Regions from separate parts of the Thermanaerosceptrum fracticalcis genome, predicted to be linked through region 1. Evidence: riboswitches for the same ligand, from Rfam matches in the RefSeq annotation. Region 1 holds a riboswitch; each other region holds the start of a gene.
What was found. A riboswitch is a leader RNA that binds a small molecule or an ion and turns the genes downstream of it on or off. The one in region 1 is predicted to bind cobalamin.

Region 2: linked by a shared signal. The riboswitch ahead of BR63_RS10450 (FecCD family ABC transporter permease) and the one ahead of cobT (nicotinate-nucleotide--dimethylbenzimidazole phosphoribosyltransferase) in region 1 are both predicted to bind cobalamin.
Region 3: linked by a shared signal. The riboswitch ahead of BR63_RS04785 (hypothetical protein) and the one ahead of cobT (nicotinate-nucleotide--dimethylbenzimidazole phosphoribosyltransferase) in region 1 are both predicted to bind cobalamin.

What each region holds. Positions count from the first base shown of each region.
Region 1 is NZ_CP045798.1:3,025,242-3,029,448, forward strand. It holds gene ldhH (L-lactate dehydrogenase (quinone) large subunit LdhH) at 1-265, shown strand, start outside; gene BR63_RS15420 (deoxyribonuclease IV) at 612-1,445, shown strand; cobalamin riboswitch at 1,585-1,763, shown strand; gene cobT (nicotinate-nucleotide--dimethylbenzimidazole phosphoribosyltransferase) at 1,838-2,878, shown strand; gene BR63_RS15430 ((2Fe-2S) ferredoxin domain-containing protein) at 3,012-3,254, shown strand; gene BR63_RS15435 ([Fe-Fe] hydrogenase large subunit C-terminal domain-containing protein) at 3,251-4,207, shown strand, end outside.
Region 2 is NZ_CP045798.1:2,036,694-2,040,900, reverse strand. It holds partial or broken gene BR63_RS10460 (DEAD/DEAH box helicase) at 1-39, opposite strand, end outside; gene BR63_RS19370 (hypothetical protein) at 148-423, opposite strand; gene BR63_RS19365 (SWIM zinc finger family protein) at 389-898, opposite strand; tRNA gene BR63_RS10455 (tRNA-Lys) at 1,129-1,204, shown strand; cobalamin riboswitch at 1,322-1,501, shown strand; gene BR63_RS10450 (FecCD family ABC transporter permease) at 1,866-2,885, shown strand; partial or broken gene BR63_RS10445 (ABC transporter ATP-binding protein) at 2,951-3,667, shown strand; partial or broken gene BR63_RS10440 (ABC transporter ATP-binding protein) at 3,681-4,107, shown strand; gene BR63_RS10435 (AAA family ATPase) at 4,093-4,207, shown strand, end outside.
Region 3 is NZ_CP045798.1:905,942-910,148, reverse strand. It holds gene BR63_RS04795 (dipeptidase) at 1-252, shown strand, start outside; gene BR63_RS04790 (PHP domain-containing protein) at 215-1,081, shown strand; cobalamin riboswitch at 1,111-1,289, shown strand; gene BR63_RS04785 (hypothetical protein) at 1,521-1,817, shown strand; gene cobU (bifunctional adenosylcobinamide kinase/adenosylcobinamide-phosphate guanylyltransferase) at 1,799-2,380, shown strand; gene cbiD (cobalt-precorrin-5B (C(1))-methyltransferase CbiD) at 2,381-3,478, shown strand; gene cbiE (precorrin-6y C5,15-methyltransferase (decarboxylating) subunit CbiE) at 3,471-4,088, shown strand; gene cbiT (precorrin-6Y C5,15-methyltransferase (decarboxylating) subunit CbiT) at 4,081-4,207, shown strand, end outside.

The sequences.
Region 1 (4,207 bases):
ACTTCTCGGGGAAAAGCAAGGCCTTGAACTGGTGGAAATGAAAGATTCCGACCGCTGCTGCGGGTTTGGCGGTTCTTACTCCCTTAAAATGCCGCAAATAGCCGGCCAGCTTTTGGAGCGGAAGATTCAAAACATTATTGATTCTGGTGCCGACATTGTGGCCGTGGATTGCCCCGGCTGTATACTCAATATTAAGGGCGGTCTGGACAAAAAAGGAAGCAAGATTCAAGTGAAACATACAGCAGAAATATTAAATGATAAATAACATAGAAAAAGGTGCTGGCAAGATAAAACCAGCACCTTTTCTATTAAACCGAATTGTGTGACCGGTAACCAGTAGCCGGAGCCCCTTTAGCGATATTTGCTTTCCGACATCGGATTTTTGTAGCTCGTAGTTGACAGTGAACGAAATGAGGGACATGCCATAACCGTCCCAAGGGAAGCGTAGTTAAACAGACCGTAAAATCTTACCCCCTTCGACACAAGTCTTGGGTAATAGAAATAATATGGGTATTTCCCGGGAAATATGACGAAGGAAATATAGATATGATATACTGAAAACGAAATTTCGCCGAAAGAAATGAAATAACGGGAAAGGGTTGGAACTTTATATGTTTATAGGCGCTCATGTTTCTATTTCCAAAGGTTTGGCTGCCGCCGTAAAAACAGCCATAGAAATGGAAGCCAATACCCTGCAGTTTTTCACAAGAAATCCCCGGGGCGGGAAGGCCAAGGAGCTGGACCCCCGGGATATTTCACGTGCCCACACTTTGTTGGAGGAACACAATTTTGGCCCTTTGGTGGCCCATACCCCATACACCATCAATGTGGCCTCGGCCAAACCGGAAGTAAGAGAATTTAGTATCAGAACTTTAAAAGAGGACTTGAACAGGATAAAACAAATGGGTGTACCCTATCTGGTATTTCATGTAGGCACCCATGGCGGGCAGGGGGAAGAAATAGGTATTAACTTGGTTTGTGAGGGACTGGGGGAAATATTGGCCTCCATACCTGAGGACACTTTCCTCTTACTGGAAGGAATGGCCGGTGAAGGTACGGAACTTGGCTATTCCCTTCGCCAGTTGGGTGATATCATTGCGCGGTGTGACGGGCATCCCCAGCTAGGCATCTGCCTGGATACATGTCACCTTACCGGAGCGGGCTATGACCTGACTAAACTGGAAGAGGTGAAGAAAGAAATAGACGAAGAAATTGGTTTGGACAGAGTTAAAGTCCTTCATTTAAATGACAGCATGTTTCCGGTGGGTTCCCGCCGGGACAGGCACGCCAAGCTGGGAGAGGGGTACGTAGGTTTAAATGTTATCAAAGAACTGGCCTGTGACAAAGATTTTACCCGGATTCCTCTTATCCTGGAGACGCCCAATGATCATGAGGGGTATGCCAAGGAGATAAGACTGGTGAAGGCACTGTGCGCAGGTAACTAGCGGCTGCCTTTGCCAAACTATGACGAGGAGGAAAGTCTGTTTCTGTTTAATGTATATTTTCCCTGAGCAATTCAGTAAAAAGTTTCCTTAGTCCAGGGTAGTTGAATTTTTAAATAATTTTTTCTATAATAAAGACAAAATATAGATGAACTTATCTGGTGCCTCCTTCTGGGGAGGAGAATAGGGAATGGGGTGCAAATCCCCAACGGACCCGCCACTGTAACTGGGGAGCATTTATAAAGAGGCCACTGGTACTCCGGGAAGGCTATAGATGCGGTGAAACAGAGTCAGGAGACCTGCCAGTTAAGGACCACTTGGACGATGGAAAAGTCCACGGTTTTTTGACCGTGGGCTTTTTAATTTATACAAATATGAAATGGAGGGTGTTTATCTTGGGTACCTTACTGAAAACAACACTGGAAAAAATTACGGGTTTGGACCAGGAAGCAATGAATTTAGCCAGGGAAAGACTTGATGGTTTATTAAAACCGCCGGGCAGCCTGGGAAAATTAGAAGAGATTGCTGTGCGTCTGGCCGGCATTTATGGACAGCCTCGTCCTCCCTTAGCCTCCAAGGCCATCGTGATGATGGCTGCTGATAATGGCGTTTACCAGGAAGGTTTCAACGGTTACTCCCAGGAGATTACCAAGGCTGTGGCGGAATTGGCAGGAGCCGGGCTTATCGGCGTGGCCGTTTTAGCACGTCATGCGGGGGCCCGCCTGGTAGTGGTGGATGTAGGTATTAAAGACGAGGTGGAGGGGCAGCACATTATTAAGAAAAAAATAAGATATGGTACTGACAACATCACATGCGGCCCGGCCATGAGCCGCAGTGAAGCGGAACAAGCCATTGAAGTCGGTATAGACGTGACTAATAAGTTGATTCATGAGGGTATTAACATCATAGGGACCGGAGAAGTGGGAATCTGTAATACCACTACCAGTGCAGCTGTCCTAGCTGTCCTTTCTGGCGCTGACCCTGAACTTGTAGTTGGCAAAGGGACAGGTGCCGATGAAAAGGCTTATCAGGCAAAACTGCAGGCAGTGAAAAATGCCTTGGTCGTGAATCGGCCTGACCCAACGGACCCTATTGATGTGGTGGCTAAAGTTGGGGGCCTAGATATCGCTGCTTTAACTGGGTGCTACCTGGCTGCTGCAGCAAACAAAAAACCTGTTGTGATCGACGGTTTTATCGCTGGAACTGCTGCCTTAGTGGCTGCAAAAATAAACCCACTAGTGAAGGAATATATGATACCTTCCCACTGTTCCGCGGAAAAAGGGGCTCAGGTAGTGCTCCAGGCCTTAAATATGGAACCCATGCTGTACATGAATATGCGTTTGGGTGAAGGCACTGGCGCTGCTTTGGCTTTCAACCTGATTGATGCCGCCGTAAAAATAATTAACGAGATGGGCTCCTTTGCTGATTTAGCTTAAGAGGGATTAATCCCTCTTTTTATTATGGAGAAAAGAAATACAAATTACGGAATGGATTGTTAAAATATTGACAAAGTAAAGGTGCAGGATTATGCTTGAAGAGGAATAGTAGATGGGTTAGGAGGAACTGACGATGGAAGTTAACGTGTGTGTTGGAAGTTCCTGTCATTTGAAAGGCGCCCATGCTGTCATTAACAAGTTTCAGGAGGCGCTCGGTGAAGCACCGGTAAAGATTAAACTAGGGGCTAGCTTTTGCCAGGGACGCTGCACGGAAGGAGTTATCGTTGCTATAGATGGTGTGATTTATGAAAGAGTGTCGCCCGATGATGTACCTTCTCTCGTAGAAAAGCACCGGGGAGGATGTGGGATACGGTGACTGATATTATTTCTACGCGACAGGCAGACTGTAAGGACTGTTATCGCTGCCTGCGGGCCTGCCCGGTTAAGGCTATAAGTTTTAAAGGCAACCAGGCAAAAATAGAACCGGACCGCTGTGTGCTTTGCGGCAGATGTGTGGTTGAGTGTCCTCAAAAGGCCAAGATCGTGCGAAATCAAACCTTTAAAATAAAAGACTATTTTAGCCGAAAGGAACCTGTCTATTTAAGCCTGGCACCCAGTTTTCCGGCAAGTTTCACCCAAGAGGCAAAGGGAGTTATGAAGCTCTTGGAAAAGTCGGGTTTTACTAAAGTTGAGGAGACAGCCGTAGGGGCCCGGTATACGGTTAAGGCATATAAGGAAGAGATTGCCAAAAGTAACGGAATTACGAAAATATCAACCTGCTGTCCTGTTGTTGTAAATCTTGTGGAGAAATACTACCCGGAACTAAGGGAGAATCTTTTGCCCGTTCTTTCACCTATGGTGGCTCATGCCAGGCATTTAAAAGAATGCTACGGCAACGGGATTAAAGTTGTTTTTGCCGGTCCCTGTATTGCTAAATTACGGGAGGCGGAGGAAAATGGTCTTGATGCTGCTATGACTTTTACCCAGCTAAAAACCCTTTTAGACCAGGTTCCGATACAAGGGGAGGAGGCTCTTAAAGTATTTCACGAAAGAATGGAGACAAGAATGTTTCCTGTGCACAACGGTGTACTGTATGCCATGAAAGGGCAGTGGGGACTGGAGGAAGAATACTGGTCTATCGAAGGTATTGAGAATTGCTGCGAAATATTAGATGCTTTACGCAAAAAAGATGTCCAGCCAATATTTATTGAAATGATGGCCTGCCAAGGGGGCTGTGTGGGCGGGCCAGCTATAGATTCACCTTATGGCCTTTATAAAAGAAAGGAAAAAGTCAAGGAATTTTACCAGCGGCATCTTCATTCTCCTTCC
Region 2 (4,207 bases), 990 kb from region 1:
GGAGGGAGCCAGGCTGACGGAACCGATTTTCTCCAGGGAAGGTACTAACGATTCTGGTTACATCGGCAAGGGTTTTGTTGATATTGATAACGAAGGAGTCTTCACCCATCAGGTCGAAGAATTTAAGCAAGTTGGTATTATTTAGTCTCAGCTTTCTTCCGTCAATGGAAAGAGACTGGCTGAGGTAATAGGCGTAAGGGTTGTTCCCGGACCACTGAGAAGTTGCTTTTCGTCCCTTTCGATGGTTTGGATGAATTGGAGCAGAGCGGCAGATTTAGGATCAAATTTTGTCTCACCAGGTTTTAGGCTGAAGTTTTTTCCGAAAGTAAATTCTTCCGATTTGGCTAAAGTTCCCAGGAATTTTTTCAAGTCTTTTACGGTGTACATTTTACCGCTGCCGACGGTAAATTCCAGCCAGCTCACTTTGGAACCGTCCTGGTACAAAAAAAAAATTAAATTCCGGTTTCAGGATGGCCGTTACGGTGTTTTGCTCCTCAAGGGAAGAAGATGTTCTATTGCTGAAAAAATCCAGGAAAGATTGGACACCCTGGGGAAGTTTTGGCGCTGTCTGGGGCCCTTTGGTTTCATATGGCTGGAAAGTACCGAAATATTTATGCCAGTCGGCCTGAATGGCTTTCATGACGGCCACGATATGTTTGCAGGCCCCATCGTAGCTGAAGAAGGCCTCACACTGGCAGGCATAGTCGTCCAGCTGGTTTCTGCTGTTGAACGTTACATTCACATAATATTTATAGGTGCCTCGCACTACGGCTAAAAAGCTGTTGTTCTTGCGGTCGTAATGAAGGGACAACACGCTGCCGTCCTGGTAATATTTGAGACCTTTGCTGTAGGTTGTTTCCAAAACAGTTACTTCTTTGATTTGCGCATCGGTGAGCATAGGAAGGACCATCACCTGAACTTTTTTTAGATTGTCGCAACTTTCATTTTAGCATATTTTAGATTAACTCGTAGTATAACGAAACAAGGAAATTTTCATGCAAAAAAATAAGGAGTTATTGCTGTTTAGATGATGATAACTTTTTGTCATGGGTAATTTATTTTACAAAGCACATGCTATGATTAAATTAAATAATAAATTGGGGTGTCAAATCCTTTCGCCCTAGCCATGACTCGCTAGCTTAATTGGTAGAGCTACTGACTCTTAATCAGTGGGTACCGGGTTCGAGTCCCGGGCGGGTCACCAGGAGAGAAAAGCGGGGAGGGTTGTTTCCCAGTTTCCTGTTTTTGTGCATAATGATTAATCTGTTTTGACAAATGGAAAAAAGGGAGATATAATTAGCTTGTAATTAGCTTAATAAATTGAATATGGTCAGTTTAAGGTGCCCTGTAGCAAGGGAGAATAGGGAAGCCGGTGTGAATCCGGCACGGACCCACCACTGTAAGCGGTGACGATTTACTTTTATGCCACTGGTCATACCCGGGAAGGCAGTAAGGAGGATGAACCGCAAGTCAGGAGACCTGCCTTAAACGTAGTTTGTGGGGGACAGGGGAAGAATGTCAGCCTGCATGTTTGCTGTTGCTTATTGATGGGGAAGCCTCTTAGCGTTGCTAAGAGGCTTTAATTTTTGTTTTCCGGTCAAACATTCTACTCTCTGGTGCCCGTCAAAGGGCATTCTTTTTTACAAAAAAGAGCTTGTCTCTTTTTGATAGGGGTGGACCTTGGGCCATCTGTCAAGGCTTTTAGGGAAGTGCAGCCCCCCCGGCCTTGGCATAGCCGTAGGAAAGCCCCCTCTTGATACACCCTCCACTAATTTTCTTTAGTTCAGCCTCAATATATTTTTTAGATTATTGAGGCCCTTTTTTTAGGGGAGCGAAATCCAGTTAGAAGGGCAGGAATTAGGTCCATGTTAGTTGGTGGGCAAAAGCTGTTTAGACAGTTAAAGGATTTAAGGGTATGGCGGTTTTTTATTTTGGTTGTGTTTTTCTTGATGGCTGTAGGGGGTATTCTTTTCAGTTTAAGTAAAGGGGCTATGGAAATAAGCCTGGGGCAGATCTGGCAAAGTTTTACCGAGGAAAGCCAGGAACCCTGGGCCCATGTGATGCGCAATATTCGTCTGCCCCGCACCCTGGTGGGAGCCCTGGTGGGCATTAATCTCTCCCTGGCTGGCACTATCCTCCAGTGTGTGATGCGCAATCCCCTGGCTGATCCTGGTATCATCGGTATTTCTTCAGGGGCAGGTTTAGCCGGCATTATTATCCTCATTGTTTTTCCCCACAATACTCACTTGCTGGTGCCTGTGGCTTTTTTGGGGGCCATGGGGGCAGCGTGTCTGATTTACATTCTGGCCTGGAAGGGCGGGGATATTCAGCCTATGCGGGTGATCCTGGCCGGGGTGGCGGTTTCTGCTTTTTTGGGTTCCTTTATTTCCGCCCTGATGATTTTTTACAGCGACCGGGTCCATGGGGCCCTGATGTGGATGGCTGGCGGTCTTTCCGCCCGCAGCTGGCCCCACTTCAAGGTTATTTTACCTTATACCCTGCTAGGGGTTTTAATCGCTTTTTACGGTGCACAAAAATTGAATATTCTGCGCCTGGGGGATGAAATTGCCCGGGGCCTGGGTCTGAAAGTAGAAGCTGTCCGGATCGGATTAACAGCAGTGGCGGCTCTGCTTGCGGCCAGTGCTGTCAGTGTGGTGGGGCTTTTAGGTTTTGTCGGCTTGATTGTGCCCCATGCAGCCAGGCTTTTGATCGGCGGGGACCATAAGTTTCTTCTGCCGGCAGCGGCCCTTTTGGGAACAGGGGTGGTCACCATCAGCGATACGGTGGCTAGGCTGGCCTTTGCTCCTGTAGAACTGCCCGTGGGCATCATTATGGCTTTTCTGGGGGCGCCCTTTTTTCTCTATCTCTTAAGGAGGGAAAGCTGATGGCCCTTTTAAATGTTGATGGGGTGAAATTTGCTTATAAAAAAAAGGAAGTTCTAAAAAAAATGTCTTTAGAGATTAATGAAGGGGATTTTATGGCTGTTTTGGGTCCCAACGGCTCCGGCAAGTCAACCCTTTTGAAGCTTCTTTCCCGCAACCTGAAGCCTGATGGGGGCAGTGTCTTTTACCGCAAGGAAAAAATCACCAGCATGGATACTAAAGCTTTAGCCAGACGCCTGGCTATTCTGGTCCAGGGGGCCGTGGCCCCTCCCGATATTTTGGTCAAGGATATGGTGAGTTACGGGCGCTACCCCCACCAGAAATGGTGGCGGGGCAATACCCAGGAAGACCTGAAGATTATTGCCTGGGCCATGGCCAGGACAAAGGTCCAGCAATTTGCTCTGCGCAGGATGGGAGAACTTTCAGGAGGGGAAAGACAGCGGGTTTTTCTGGCTATGGCTTTGGCCCAAAAACCTGAAATAATTCTTCTGGATGAACCTACCACATACCTGGATATTGCCCACCAGCTGGAATTGTTGGAATTAGTGCGGGAACTGAACAAGGAAGAAGGACTTACTGTTGTCGCCGTCCTTCATGATGTGGCTCAGGCCGCCCGCTATGCGGAGAAGGTTGTGTTGATGGAACAGGGGAAGATTATGGCTATGGGTTCCCCCCGGGAGGTTATTAACCCGGAGAATTTGCGGCGCCTTTACGGGGTGGAAGTGGAGGTATGCTGGGATCAACAAGGACTGCCCCGCATTTTTATTAAAGGACTGGCCAGATAAGGGAGCTGAAAACATGCCTGTGCTAGAAATAATTAACTGCACAAAAAAATTTGGCAACTTTACTGCAGTGGATGCCGTAAAGCTGAAGGTAGAAGCGGGGGATTTTTTGGGGCTTTTGGGTCCTAACGGGGCAGGGAAAACCACGCTAATCCGGATGGTATGCGGCTTGCTCAAGCCCACAGGGGGTGAAATCAGGCTCTTTGGCCAGATTTTTTCCCGGGATCTTTACAGCATTAAGAGCAAAATAGGACTTATCCCTCAACATAATAACCTGGAAGGTGAATTAACAGCCTGGGAAAACCTGGAGTTTCACGGCCGCCTTTTTCATATCCCGGGAGAGGAAAGGGACCGTAAAATCCGAGAAGTACTGGCATTTACGGGATTGGAAAATTTCAAACCGGCAAGTAGAAAATTTTTCCGGAGGCATGAAAAGGAGGCTGCTTCTGGCCAGGGCCCTCATGCACCAGCCGGAACTGTTGGTCCTTGACGAACCCACGGCAGGTCTGGACCCGGAAATAAGGCAAGAAATATGGCAGCTTC
Region 3 (4,207 bases), 1.7 Mb from region 1:
ATGGTAACCGCGGAAACTGTTATTGAACATATTGAATATGCCGCCGGTGTTGCCGGAGTCGACCATGTAGGGCTGGGTTCTGATTTTGACGGCATAGAGACAACACCTGCCGGTCTGGAGGATGTGAGCAAAATGCCCCTGCTTACCGAACTCCTTTTACAAAGGGGATGGAAAGAAGAGGAAGTGAGAAAGGTCTTAGGAGGTAATTATATTCGTGTACTCCAGCAAGTCTTGCCCCCTGCTCAAAGTTGATCTGCACGTACACACAACTGCTTCTGACGGGGCTTACAGGCCCAGTGAAGTGATAAGACTCGCCAGGGAAAAGGAAATAGAGTATATAGCTATTACCGATCATGATACTACAGAGGGACTGGCGGAAGCCCTCAGGGAAGGCGATGTGCAGAAGATCAAAGTGTTCCCCGGTGTAGAAATCAGCACCGTCTATGAGGAAGAAGAGATTCATATTCTGGGGTATTTCATTAATACGACCAATAAAGCATTACAGTTAACCTTAAGAAAATTGACCGAGGCCAGGCACAATCGTGCCCGGGCCATGGTGAAAAAACTGCAAGAACTGGGATACAACGTAGCCCTGGAAGAAGTTTTAGCCAGGGCAGGACCGGGTGCGGTGGGCCGGCCTCATATCGCCCTGGTCCTCATGGAAAAGGGCTATTTTACAAGGGTGGAAGAAGTTTTTGCCCAGCTCCTTAACCCGGGCTGCCCGGCCTATGTTCCACGCTTTAAGATCTCTCCCTACAAAGCCGTTGCCTTAATCAAAGGAGCTGAGGGTGTACCGGTTTTAGCCCATCCCGGTGAAAATTTCCCCGCCGGGTTACTGACGGAACTAATAGAAACAGGGCTGTCCGGAATCGAAGTCTATCATCCCCATCACCCACCCCATTTAGAAAAATTTTATTATGAACTTGCTCTGCAGTACGGGCTGCTGGTTACCGGCGGTTCAGACTTTCACGGGCACGATCCTGAAGAACTTAATGGATTTGGCTCTGTGCTGCTGCCTTCCTCCTTTATAACAAGGCTTTTGACAGCACAAAGAAGCAAGGACGGGAATCTTGACCGGTAAGTAAATTGTGTGTTAATATAAATGGGTAAAATTCCATATTAATCACAGGTGCATCGCTTAAAAGAGAAGACCGGTGTGAATCCGGCGCGGTCCCGCCGCTGTAATCGGTAACAAATCTCACATACAGCCACTTATGCTTCATCATAGGGAAGGCGTGAGAGGAGAATGACCCGAGAGCCAGAAGACCTGCCTGGTGATTGTAATCAGACCCCGGTGTAGGGTCTATGGTTACCTTTGGATTAAGAAGCAGGGTGCAGTCCTTTGGTATAACCAGAGGACTTTTTCTATTTCTACTACTCAACTTCCATCTTTTTTATCCCCTCCGGGGGAACTTTTAAAAATTACGTCACCGGACGTTTTCATAAATTGGGAAAGACTAGGAATATCCCCTTGGGAATATAATACTAGAAAGTGCATGTTTTCCAAGGGGGATACGACAATGGTCAATGAGCAGGAATTCATCCGCTTAAAAAACCGTATTAAGGAACTTGAGAACCAGGTGGAACATTTAAGAATCAGCCGCAGGGTTTTAATGAATCTGATTGAAAAAATCGAAAAAGAAAAAAGAACGATTCTTAGCCAGTTGGAAAAAGAAAATAAAAGGCTGCAGCATAATAATCAGCGTTATGCCCAGTGGTTGATGAAAAAGAACCGCAAAATTGTAGAGTTGGAAGCCATTTTTAAGAATGGTACCACACATATGATTTCGGAGGAGTTATGGGAAAAGGACACCTAATTCTGGTCACGGGTGCTGCCCGCAGCGGTAAGAGTTCTTACGCCGAATACCTGGCTAATTTGGCTTCCGAAGAGGTAGCTTACCTGGCTACAGCCCAAGCCCTGGATGAGGAAATGGAGGAACGTATTAGACTACATACGGAAAGACGTTCTCATACCTGGCAAACTTTTGAAGAACCTTTTAATCCGGGGAAAGTTATTTTAAACCATTACCGGGAATACAAGGTATGGCTCCTGGATTGTATCACGCTCCTGGTGGCCAATCATTTGCTTTCTAAAGTCCAACCTCAGGATGCTGTATTTATTTCCACTGAAATAGAAGAGTTTATAACCAGGGAAATAGAAAATTTAATCAACGTTGTCCATACTACGGATATCACCCTGATCGCTGTTACCAATGAAGTAGGCTGGGGGCTGGTTCCCCCGGATCCTCTCAGCAGGGCCTACAGAGATATTGTAGGAAGAGCTAACCAGAAACTGGCTCAGGCCGCAGATGATGTATATTTAGTAACAGTAGGTATACCCATGAAACTCAAATCAGCAGCAAACGGAAGTGGGTCGTAAATGCAGGAGAAGAAACTAAGGCCGGGTTTTACCACAGGCAGTGCAGCCACGGCGGCTGCCCTTGCCGCTGCTTTGACGGCTTTAAACGGCATGGAATATGAGAAGGTTACCATTACCACGCCCCTTGGTACACCCCTCCATATACCGGTACAATTTAAGGGTGTAGCGGATGGGCTTGTGACTTACAGTGTCATCAAAGACGGTGGGGACGATCCCGATGTCACCAATGGCTGCGAGATTCAAGCTGCGGTGGCTTTAACAACGGATGAGAGAATCACGATAAAAGGCGGGAAAGGCGTAGGTATTGTGACCAAGCCCGGCCTTTCCACCCCTGTGGGAGAACCGGCCATCAATCCTGTGCCGCGGCAGATGATTATAGATTCTGTAAAAAAATGTTTGCCGCCTGACAAGGGGGCCATCATTACCATTAGTGTACCTTTGGGTGAAAGTATTGCGAAAAAAACATTAAACAGCCACCTGGGAATTATCGGTGGCATCTCCATCCTGGGAACCACAGGTATCGTATATCCCATGTCTGAAGAAGCTTATAAAACTTCCTTAACTCCCCAGCTCGACGTGATTAAAGCCTTAGGTTATGAAACCCTGGTCTTGACGCCTGGACGAATTGGACAAAGGTGCGCTGAACAGTTTGGTTTTTCTGGGGAGTACATTTGCCTCACTAGCAATTATCTTGGCTACATGCTGGAACAAGCAGTGGAGAAAGGATTCCGAAAGCTCATACTTGCCGGACACCCCGGAAAATTAGTAAAACTGGCGGCGGGAGTTTTTCATACCCACAACCGCATGGGAGACGGGCGCCTGGAAGCCATGGCTGCCGCCGCTGCCGTCTTAGATGCTCCGGCAGCGCTGGTTAAAGATATTTTTTACAGCTTGACCACCGAGGCCGCCATACAGTTAATCGATCAGTGGGAAAAAAGAAATGAATTCTGGACGCTCCTGGCCCACAGAGCAATTGAAAAAGTTGGGAAATATCTTTTCCAGGAAGCATCCGTATCTCTTATCTTTTTTAATTACCAGGGACAGGTGCTGGGCTCAGCGGACCCCGGCAACCTGATAGGAGGATTATTAAATGAATAGTCGCTTACATGTGGTTGGCACTGGTTCCGGTTACCCGGACTATACTTTGCCCCTGGGCTTGAAGATTATCAAAAAATGTCAGGTTTTAGTGGGTGGTCAACGCTTTATACATAACTTTGCCGAAGCCCATCATGAGATATTTTATGTGAAAAATAATTTGCCTGATGTTGTGGCGTATTTGAAAAGTATTTATAAAGAAAAAGAAACATGTGTCCTGGTTTCCGGTGATCCGGGTTTTTATAGTTTTTTGGGGTATCTCCGTCAACATTTTGCTGCCGGAGAACTAAACGTGATACCCGGAATCAGTTCTATCTCCCTGGCCTTTGCCAAACTTGCCGAATCGTGGCACGATGCCCGTTTAATCAGTCTCCATGGCCGTTCCCTGGATGCTTTATCCTGCCTGACCCCCGGCCAGAAAATCGCTATTTTAACGGACAATAAAAACACGCCTTCTCTAGTGGCCCAAAAACTATCCACCGTTTTGGGGAATGACTGCCGGGTTACGGTATGTGAGGCTCTGGGTACGCCCCAGGAACGGTTAACCACCACCACCTTAGACAAAGTGTGTGATTCCGATTCTGTGAGCTTGCTGGTGATTTCTCATGTTTAAGCAATTAGTACCGGGGCTGCCCGATGACAGTTTCGAACGTAGTAAGGTTCCTATGACGAAAAGGGAGATACGTATCCTCACCTTAACCCTGGCCCGGATTAAACCTGACAGTGTTATCT